4 regions of the Streptomyces sp. NPDC058008 genome follow, and region 1 is predicted to be linked to each of the others. Evidence: riboswitches for the same ligand, from Rfam matches in the RefSeq annotation. Region 1 holds a riboswitch; each other region holds the start of a gene.

Region 1 (2,192 bases):
CCGTAGCTCGGGCCGGTCCGGACCTCGAAGTGGAGGTGCGGGCCGGTGGAGTTGCCGGTCGAGCCGGAGAGGCCGATCTGCTGGCCGCCGCTGACGGTCTGGCCGGCGGAGACGCCGAGCGAGGACAGGTGCGCGTACTGGGAGTACATGCCGTCGCTGTGCTGGATGACGACCTCGTTGCCGTACGAACCGCTCCAGCCGGCGGAGACCACGGTGCCCGCGCCGATGGACCGGACGCTGGTGCCGGAGGCGGCCTGGAAGTCGGAGCCGGTGTGGTAGCCGCTGGACCAGCTGGCGCCGGAGGCGCGGTACTGGGTGGTGACGTTGGCGTTCTCGACCGGGGTGGTCCAGCCGGAGCTGTTGCTCTCCGAGGCGGCGGAGTCGGCGGTCTTCGCAGCCGTCTCCTGGGCCGGGGCGGCGGTCTTCTCGGCCGGGGCGGCCGTCTCGGCGGCCGACGGGGCGGCCTTGGAGGGCGCCGCCTCGGCGGGGGCGGAGGCCTTGGCGCCGAGCGTCAGCTTCATGCCCGGGAGGATCAGGCTCGGGTTCTCGCCGACGACGTCACGGTTGTCCTGGTACAGCTTCTGCCAGCCGCCCTTGATCTTCTGGGCGGTCGCGATCTTCGCCAGGTAGTCGCCGGAGACGACCGTGTAGGTCTTCGGGGAGCTCTTGGCCACCGAGGCGGGAGCGCTGTGGGCGGCGACGGCCTTGGCCGGCGCGGCCTGCTCGGCGGCGTGGGCGCCGGTGGCGCCGATCAGCGGAAGGGCGAGAACGGCGCCACCGGTCCCCGCGGCGAGGACGCCTCGGGAGATCGCGCCGGTCTTCGTACGTCGGTGCTTGCCTTGTGCGGGCATGGGGGTGTCCTCTCCGGCGCCTGCGAGGTGAGCTGTCGGGTTCGGACTGGAGATGCCCGGCCGCGCGGTGCGCGACTTGACCCCAAGCCGTACCGGATCCCTCCGGCCGGCGACTTACCTGGTTCCCCCGCTCCTGCCACACGTGGGTCGGTGCGGATTCCGGGCGGCGGCAGGATTAGGCGTTCCGACCGGATTGACCGTGACCGTAAGCGAGCCGGGACGCCGCGAACAAGCCACGGATTGCCGACCGGAATCCACGCTTCAATTCCTGCGGAGAATTCCCGTCACACTCCGTGGATTACGGATCTTGGCATTCCGCACGGCGTCCGGAATACCCGTCGGCGGCTTCACCACACACCGTCACGGATATGATCCCGCTCACCCGCCTCCCCCCATCTCCCGCACAAGCGGGGCATGTTCTATTAAATAAGGCAATACGGACACAGGCCGGTCGCCGCCACGTCCGCCGACCGGCCCCGGCCCCACCGGCGGACCCTGAGGACGGTTGCCCGATGCAGCCATGTCGTATCGTCGCGGGCGTGCCCCGTCGGCGAGCGGCGCCGACGCCCGACACCCCAGGAGCCCTCGTGACGCAGCTGCCAGAGTTCCCGCCGGCCGGCCCCGAGCCGAAGGACGACGTCGCCCTGACCGGGGTCCGCAACTTCCGCGACGTCGGCGGACTTCCGACGGAGGACGGCCGTACCGTGCGGTACGGGCGCCTCTACCGCAGCGGCCACCTCGCCCATGCCACCGAGGCCGACGCCGCCTTCCTCGCGGGGCTCGGCCTGCACACGGTCTTCGACTTCCGCAACGCCGCCGACCACAAGCTGGACGGGCTCGACGTGGAGCTGCCCGGCGTCCGCAATGTGAGCATTCCCCTCTCCGATCCGGCCGACGGGGCGGAGTTCTGGCGGCTGGTGCGCGACGGGAACATCGAGCAGCTGCGCTCGATCCTGGCCGACGGCAAGGGGACGGAGCGGATGATCGCCTCGTACCGCTCGATCATCAAGGACCGCACCGCCGAACACAGCCGCGTGCTGCACGCGCTGGCCGAGGACAGCGTGCCGGCGCTCATGCACTGCGCGGCGGGCAAGGACCGGGCGGGCCTGTCGGTCGCGGTCTCACTGCTCGCGGTCGGCGTGGAGAGGGAGGCCATCGAGGCCGACTACCTCAAGTCGAACGACGCGCACCGGCGCTACAGGGTGCGGCGTACCGACACCTCGCCGGCCGGCATGTCCGACGAGGTGATGGAACTGCTCAATCCGCTCTTCGGGGCGCGCGCCGAGTACCTCGCGGCGGCATTCGCGACCATCGAGGAGGTCTGGGGCGGCACCGACCGCT
Region 2 (2,192 bases), on a different contig from region 1:
CCTTGCGCCACGAGCCTAACCGGCTCGGCCCGCTCCGTCGGCCGTCCGCCCGTCCCCTGGGACGAAAAAGCACTCAAGGGCCTTCATTACGGGCAAAGCGCCAGAATCTTACTGGCAAGTAACCGCAAGGACCGGGCGCACCCCCGGCGGCGCGCCCCGCGACAGGGCCCCGGGCACGCCGGCCCCGCAGGGCCCTGACACGGCCGCGGCCCGGCGCGCGGGGGGTCTGCGCGCCGGGCCGGGCCGCCGGGGCGGAGGAGGACCCCGGACCGCTCGCGGTTACTTCAGGTGGAGCTGCTGGCCCGGGAAGATCAGGTCGGCGTCGTCGACGATGTCGCCGTTCAGCTCGAACAGCTTCTGCCAGCCGCCCTCGACCTTCTCGGCGCCGGCGATCCTGCTGAGGGTGTCGCCGGCCTTCACCTTGTACTCGCCGTCACCCTTCTCGACCTTCTCGCCGGTCGGGGTGGTGACGGTCTTCTCGGGGGCCGTGCGCTTCTCGCTGCGCGTGGCGGGCTGCTCGGTCCCGCGCTCCGGCGCGGCCTTCGGGGCCGTGTCGCCGTTCTTCGCGGAGCCGGTGTCGACGCCCGGGTCCACACCGTCGTTCGTCAGGCCGCCGGCACCGGCGCAGGCCCAGGCGCCCGGGCCCTGGAGGTCGAGGAGCTTCTCGGCGACGGCTATCTGCTGGTCCTTGGTGGCCAGGTCGGCGCGGGCGGCGTACTGCGTACCGCCGGCGGCGGCCCAGCTGGACTGCGAGAACTGCAGGCCGCCGTAGTAGCCGTTGCCGGTGTTGATGGACCAGTTGCCGCCGGACTCGCACTGGGCGACGGCGTCCCAGGTGTCGACGGAGGCGGCCGAGGCGCCGGTCGCGCCCATCAGCGGCACGGCGACGGCGGCACCGGTGACGCCGGCCAGGGTCGCGATGCGGACGGCCCTGGACGGGCGGCGGTGCTTGCCCTTGCTGGAAAGCAGCATGGTTCTCCTCACCGACGCCTACGAGGTGAGCTGTCGGGTTCGGGCCTGTGAGTTGCCCGGCCACCCGCACTCGCGGACGGCTTCACCCCGAGCCGCACCCTCACCGTCTCGCGACGGCCGGGTCCGGCACCTACCTGGGTCCCCCGCTCCTGCCTACGGCGCTTTACGCGTGGGTCCCCTTCGGCCGACGGCAGGATTCGGCGTGACGGTCGAAGGTGCCCGCGGTGCGAGCGGCTCCGACCGTAAACACACGCAACCCCTACATTCAAAGATGGACATAACGAGCAATCAGCGCGTAACGGTTCGGGAGGACGGATCATTTCCGCAGGTCGGAGCCAATATGGACGGACCGGGCGGACGGGGCGCACCAGTTGAAGCAAAGAGACCCATGTCTCACTTACGCATAAGTGGACATAGGCCTCTGAACTGCCCCCGCTTTCGGGGTGTTTTCCCGTATTTGATCAGCTGGCGGCGGGAGTCTCCGTCTGCGCGTCCGACGCGAGGCCGAGGTCCAGGCTCTGGCCGGGAAGGATCAGGTCCGGGTCGGAGCCGAGCGCGTCCTTGTTGGCCTCGTAGAGCGCGGGCCAGCCGCCGGGCAGCTCCTGCGCGTCGGCGATCGCCCAGAGGTTGTCGCCCTCCTGGACGGTGTACGTCCCCTCGGCGCCCTGACGGGCCTCCGAGGCGCCGCGCGAGGCGTGCCTGCCGCCCTCACGGCTGTCGTCGAGGTCCGTTCCGGCACTGGCCTCGGGGGCCGGCGCGCCGCGGTGCTTCCCGGCCTTCGCGCCGTCGCCCTTCGCGGAACCGGAGGTCTCGGACGCCTCGGGCGACGGCGTGGCGGACGGAGTCGTGCCGCCCTTGCCCGCCCCGTCACCCTTGCCCGCCGTGTCGCCGGACGCGTCCTTGTCGGTGCCGCTCTCCGTGTCGGCCCCGTCCGTGCCGTCCGCCGCGTCGGCCGGGTCCGACACCTCGGGCGAGGGGGTCCCGGACGGTGTGGCGGTGTCCGAGGGCTCGGCGGTCGGGTCGGTGCCCGGGTCGACGCCCGGAAGCACGCCGTCCAGGGCCAGCCCGGAGATCACGGCGCAGCTGGGCCAGGCCTGCGGGCCCTTGGCGTCCAGCACCTTCTCCGCGACGGCTATCTGCTGCGAGCGGCTCGCGAGGTCCGCCCGCATGGCGTACGCCGTACCGCCGTACGCGTCCCAGGTGTCCTCGGTGAACTGCAG
Region 3 (2,192 bases), on a different contig from region 1:
GGCGCGGTACGAGGCGGCGCAGGCGGACGAGTTCGTCGGCGGAGACCTGTTCGCCGTCGCGGACACCCCGTACGGGGTGCGCCTGGTCGTCGGGGACGTACGGGGCAAGGGGCTGGACGCCGTGGCGGCGGTGGCCGTCGTGATCGGGGCATTCCGGGAGGCGGCCGAGCAGGAGAGGTCGCTGGAGGGGGTGGTCCAGCGGCTGGAGCGGGCACTGGCACGGGAGGGCACGCGCCGGGGCGGGCTCGACTCCATGGAGGGGTTCGTCACCGTGGTGGTGGCGGAGATCCCGGTCGGCGCCGACACCCTGCGGGTCATCAACCGCGGCCACCCCGAGCCGATCGTGCTGTACCCGGACGGGGATCTCGACGTGCTGGCGCCGACCACCCCCGCCCTGCCCCTCGGGATGGGGCTGGGCGCGTGGCCGGACCGGTCGGACGAGTGGACGCTGCCGGCCGGGGCGATGTTCCTGGCGTTCACCGACGGCCTCTCCGAGGCGCGGGACGCGCAGGGCGTCTTCTACGACCCCGCGGCCCGGCTGCGCGGCCGGCTCTTCCCTGGGCCCGAGGAACTGCTGTCCGCCCTCACCGACGACGTACGGCTGCACACCCGCGGACGGTCGACGGACGACATGGCCCTCCTCGCGGTCGCCCGCCCCGCGCGGGGTCAGCGGGGGCGGCGGACGACGGTGAAGATCGTGCGACGGGACAGTGAATGACCGGTCGCGACGGTCGGTAGTCGAAGGACCCCGCTCCGCATAACATTTGACGCACCGTCAGAAACTGCTGGCCGGATGAAGGGCTCTCAAGTCGCCCGTTTGAGACCGTTTGACCCCTGAAAGTCCAGGCCGAAGCCGTGAACGATCTATCGGAACGGCTTGGAATCGGGCCCGGGTGTCTATTAACGTTCGATAACGCAGCGCGGTTGTACCTGCCGTCGCAAGAGGCGGCACCGTGCGCAGCGCCGAATTCCGCAAGGGAACCGGGGAACCACCTACATGGGGTGAATCGGACACCTGTGTCTCGTGAGAGACGAAGGGGCCCGTAGGAGACCTTCCTGCTCCGAACCCGTCAGCTAACCCGGTAGGCGAGAAGGAAGGAAAGGAGTGCGCCCACGTGGCGTCCAACCAGCCTGCCCCCGGGGCCCCGTCACCCTTCAGGTCCGACAGCTTCGGTGATGAGGACAGGACGTGGGAGGAATGGAACCCCACCGAGGAGTCCGTCCGTCCCGTCCGCGGCCGGCATCGCGTGGCCAAGCAGCGCGGCCTCGCCCGTAGCTCCACCGTCCTCGGCGTCGGCGTCATCGCGGCCGTCGGAGCGGGCGGCATGGCCACCGCGCAGAGCAAGCCGCCGGTCTCCATATCCCTTCCCGATTCCATCGCGGACAGTCTTCCCGATGCCAAGTCCCTGCCCGGCGTAGGCGCGTTCATGTCCGGCGGCTCCGACTCGGGCCACGAGACGGTCGCCGCGTCCTCCCCGCTCACCACCGCCGGTATCACCGCCGCCGAGGCCGAGCAGGGCGCCACCGACGCGGGCGAGGCGCTGCGCGCCCGCATCCTCCAGCAGGCCGAGCAGCAGCAGGCCGGGGCCGACGCCGACGCCCGGGCCGCCGAGGAGCAGGCGGCCGTCGAGGCTGCCGCGGCCCAGGCGGCGAAGAAGCAGAGCGCCGCCGAGGCCGAGGCCGCGGCGGAGAAGAAGGCGGCCGAAGAGGCGGCCGCGAAGAAGGCCGAGGCCGAGCGGCTGGCCAAGCTCGCCGCCAGTTACGCCGTCCCGACCTCCTCGTACTACATCAGCTCGACGTTCGGTCAGTCCGGTTCGATGTGGTCCTCCGGCTATCACACCGGGCTGGACTTCGCGGCCCCGACCGGCACCCCGGTCAAGGCCGTCCACAGCGGCACGATCAAGTCGGCCGGCTACTCCGGTTCCTACGGCTACCGCACGGTCCTGGTGCTCGATGACGGCACCGAGATCTGGTACTGCCACCAGTCCTCGATGGACGTGACGGCGGGACAGAAGGTCAGCACCGGCGACACCATCGGCCGCGTCGGCGCGACCGGCAACGTGACCGGCGCCCACCTGCACCTGGAGGTCCACACCGCGGACGGCTCGGGCATCGACCCGATGAGCTGGCTCCGCGGCAAGGGCCTCACCATCTGAGCCCGCGGGTCCTTCCGTGACGGGCCGGGCCCGGCC
Region 4 (2,192 bases), on a different contig from region 1:
GATGTCGTCGTAGAAGAAGACCAGGTCCCCCGGCCTGAGGTCCGCCGTGGCCACGCGGGTGCCGACCTCGACCTGGTCCCACGTGGTGCGGGGGAGGCTGACGCCCGCCGCCTTCCAGGCGGCCTGGGTGAGCCCGGAGCAGTCGTACGAGGACGGGCCCGTCGCCCCCCACACGTAGGGCTTGCCGATCTGGGCCCGTGCGAAGGCCAGGACCTTCTCGGCCTTCGTGGCGTAGCCGCTGCCGGAGTCCGTGCCGGTCCCGGCTCCGGTCCCCGTGCCGGTCCCCGGCTTCGCGGCCTCCTCCTTGGCGCCCTGCCCGGCCTTCTTCTTCGCGGCGGCCTGCTGCCTGGCCAGCTCCTCCGCCTTGCGCCGGGCCTCCGCCTCCTTCTTGCGCTCCAGCTCCGCGAGCCGCGCCTTCTCCTCGGCGGTCAGCTCCGACAGCAGCGAGCGCGCCTCGGTGAGCTTCGTCTGCACCTGCTGCTTGCTGGTGCGCAGGGAAGCCTGCGACTTCGTGAGCGTCTCCAGGCTCTTCGTCGCCTCGACGCGCTTGGCCGCCGCCTCCTTCTGCTGCGTACGGAAGTCGGCGACCGCCTTCTGCTGCTGGCTGGTCATCCGGGCCATCAGCTGGTCCTGGTCGAAGTACGACTGCGGGTCGTCCGCGAGGAAGAACGTCGCCGTCGGGGCGATCGAGCCGGTGCGGTACTGCGCGGCCGCGTAGCCGCCCAGCTCCCTGCGGGTCTCGTTGAGCTTGTCGGCCCGCTTCGCCGCCGCCTCCAGCAGCGCGTCGACCTTGGAACGCTGCTCGGCCGACGCGGTCTTCGCCTGGTTGTACTCCTGTGTCGCCACCCCGGCCTGCCGGTACAGGGAGTCGACCCGCTTCTGCACTTCCTCGATGCCGGGCTTGGGCTCGGCCGGTGCCGCCGTCGCGCTCTGCGTGGAGAGCAGGGTGACGGAGGCCAGCGCCGCGGTCGTGAGACCGATGGCGGGGGTGGTGCGCACCCGGGTGCGCGGCTTGCGATGCGATGCCAAGGCCGGCATCTCCTTCCGTGGACCGCCTACCGGGTTAGCTGTCGGGTTCGGGCGGAACGGAAGGCTGCCCTACGGTCCGGTGGGGAAGGACCGATTCACCCCGGTGCTGCGTGTGGGTCCCCGGTTCCGGCCCCGACGAGGGGGTGCGGATTCGGCGGGGGTGCCCGTGCGGCGCGGTTCGCCTCAAAGGGGTACGGGGCACCCGTCCGAGCACGCTAACCAACCCGTGGTGCCCCTGTGAAGGTTGATGTTCGATATGCCCGATACATTTTCGTGACCTTTCCCCCGTGGTCGTCCCCGTGGCCGGAAGACGCCCCGGAATTTCACGTTCCGTGTGCGGTCGGTCTCGATACGCGCACGGTCCGGGGTACTTGTCGCCGATGCGGCCCGGGCTGTCGGTGCGTCCGCCTAGACTCGTGAGGCGATGAGCAGCCTCTTTGACGACAGTTTCCTGACCGGCCTCCAGCAAGCGGAGGACGGCCCCCCGCCGCCCCCCGAGGAGCACGCGCCCGAAGCGGTGCCGGAGGGCCTCTTCGAGGACGTCTTCGACGCGCCTCCGCCGCCGCGCGACGCCCACTACCGCGACGGCGCCCCGCGCCCCGTCATCGACGCCGCCGCGCTGCTCGACGGGCTGAACACCGAACAGCGCGCCGCCGTCGTGCACGCCGGATCGCCGCTGCTCATCGTCGCCGGGGCCGGCTCGGGCAAGACCCGGGTGCTCACCCACCGCATCGCCCACCTCCTGGCCGAGCGCGGGGTGCACCCGGGGCAGATCCTCGCGATCACCTTCACCAACAAGGCCGCCGGCGAGATGAAGGAGCGCGTCGAGGACCTCGTCGGCCCGCGCGCCAACGCCATGTGGGTCATGACCTTCCACAGCGCCTGTGTGCGGATCCTGCGCCGCGAGTCGAAGCGCCTCGGCTTCACCTCGTCGTTCTCGATCTACGACGCCGCCGACTCCAAGCGGCTGATGGCGCTGGTCTGCCGCGACCTGGACCTCGACCCGAAGCGCTACCCGCCGAAGTCGTTCACGGCCAAGGTCTCGAACCTGAAGAACGAGCTGATCGACGAGGAGACCTTCGCCGGCCAGGCCGCCGACGGCTTCGAGAAGACGCTGGCGCAGGCGTACGCGCTCTACCAGGCCCGGCTCCGCGAGGCCAACG

What was found. A riboswitch is a leader RNA that binds a small molecule or an ion and turns the genes downstream of it on or off. The one in region 1 is predicted to bind cyclic di-AMP.
Region 2: it holds a riboswitch for cyclic di-AMP, as region 1 does, so the genes downstream of both, ACFVS9_RS22060 (transglycosylase family protein) here and ACFVS9_RS26795 (peptidoglycan DD-metalloendopeptidase family protein) in region 1, are expected to answer to the same signal.
Region 3: it holds a riboswitch for cyclic di-AMP, as region 1 does, so the genes downstream of both, ACFVS9_RS03535 (M23 family metallopeptidase) here and ACFVS9_RS26795 (peptidoglycan DD-metalloendopeptidase family protein) in region 1, are expected to answer to the same signal.
Region 4: it holds a riboswitch for cyclic di-AMP, as region 1 does, so the genes downstream of both, ACFVS9_RS19575 (NlpC/P60 family protein) here and ACFVS9_RS26795 (peptidoglycan DD-metalloendopeptidase family protein) in region 1, are expected to answer to the same signal.

The regions. Positions count from the first base shown of each region.
Region 1 is NZ_JBHVQX010000031.1:8,375-10,566, reverse strand. Features, by position in the region: gene ACFVS9_RS26795 (peptidoglycan DD-metalloendopeptidase family protein) at 1-851, opposite strand, end outside; cyclic di-AMP (ydaO/yuaA leader) riboswitch at 856-1,014, opposite strand; gene ACFVS9_RS26790 (tyrosine-protein phosphatase) at 1,439-2,192, shown strand, end outside.
Region 2 is NZ_JBHVQX010000021.1:91,792-93,983, forward strand. Features, by position in the region: gene ACFVS9_RS22060 (transglycosylase family protein) at 280-972, opposite strand; cyclic di-AMP (ydaO/yuaA leader) riboswitch at 973-1,143, opposite strand; gene ACFVS9_RS22065 (transglycosylase family protein) at 1,434-2,192, opposite strand, start outside.
Region 3 is NZ_JBHVQX010000002.1:389,429-391,620, forward strand. Features, by position in the region: gene ACFVS9_RS03530 (PP2C family protein-serine/threonine phosphatase) at 1-718, shown strand, start outside; cyclic di-AMP (ydaO/yuaA leader) riboswitch at 952-1,104, shown strand; gene ACFVS9_RS03535 (M23 family metallopeptidase) at 1,116-2,156, shown strand.
Region 4 is NZ_JBHVQX010000018.1:31,475-33,666, reverse strand. Features, by position in the region: gene ACFVS9_RS19575 (NlpC/P60 family protein) at 1-1,038, opposite strand, end outside; cyclic di-AMP (ydaO/yuaA leader) riboswitch at 1,037-1,196, opposite strand; gene pcrA (DNA helicase PcrA) at 1,454-2,192, shown strand, end outside.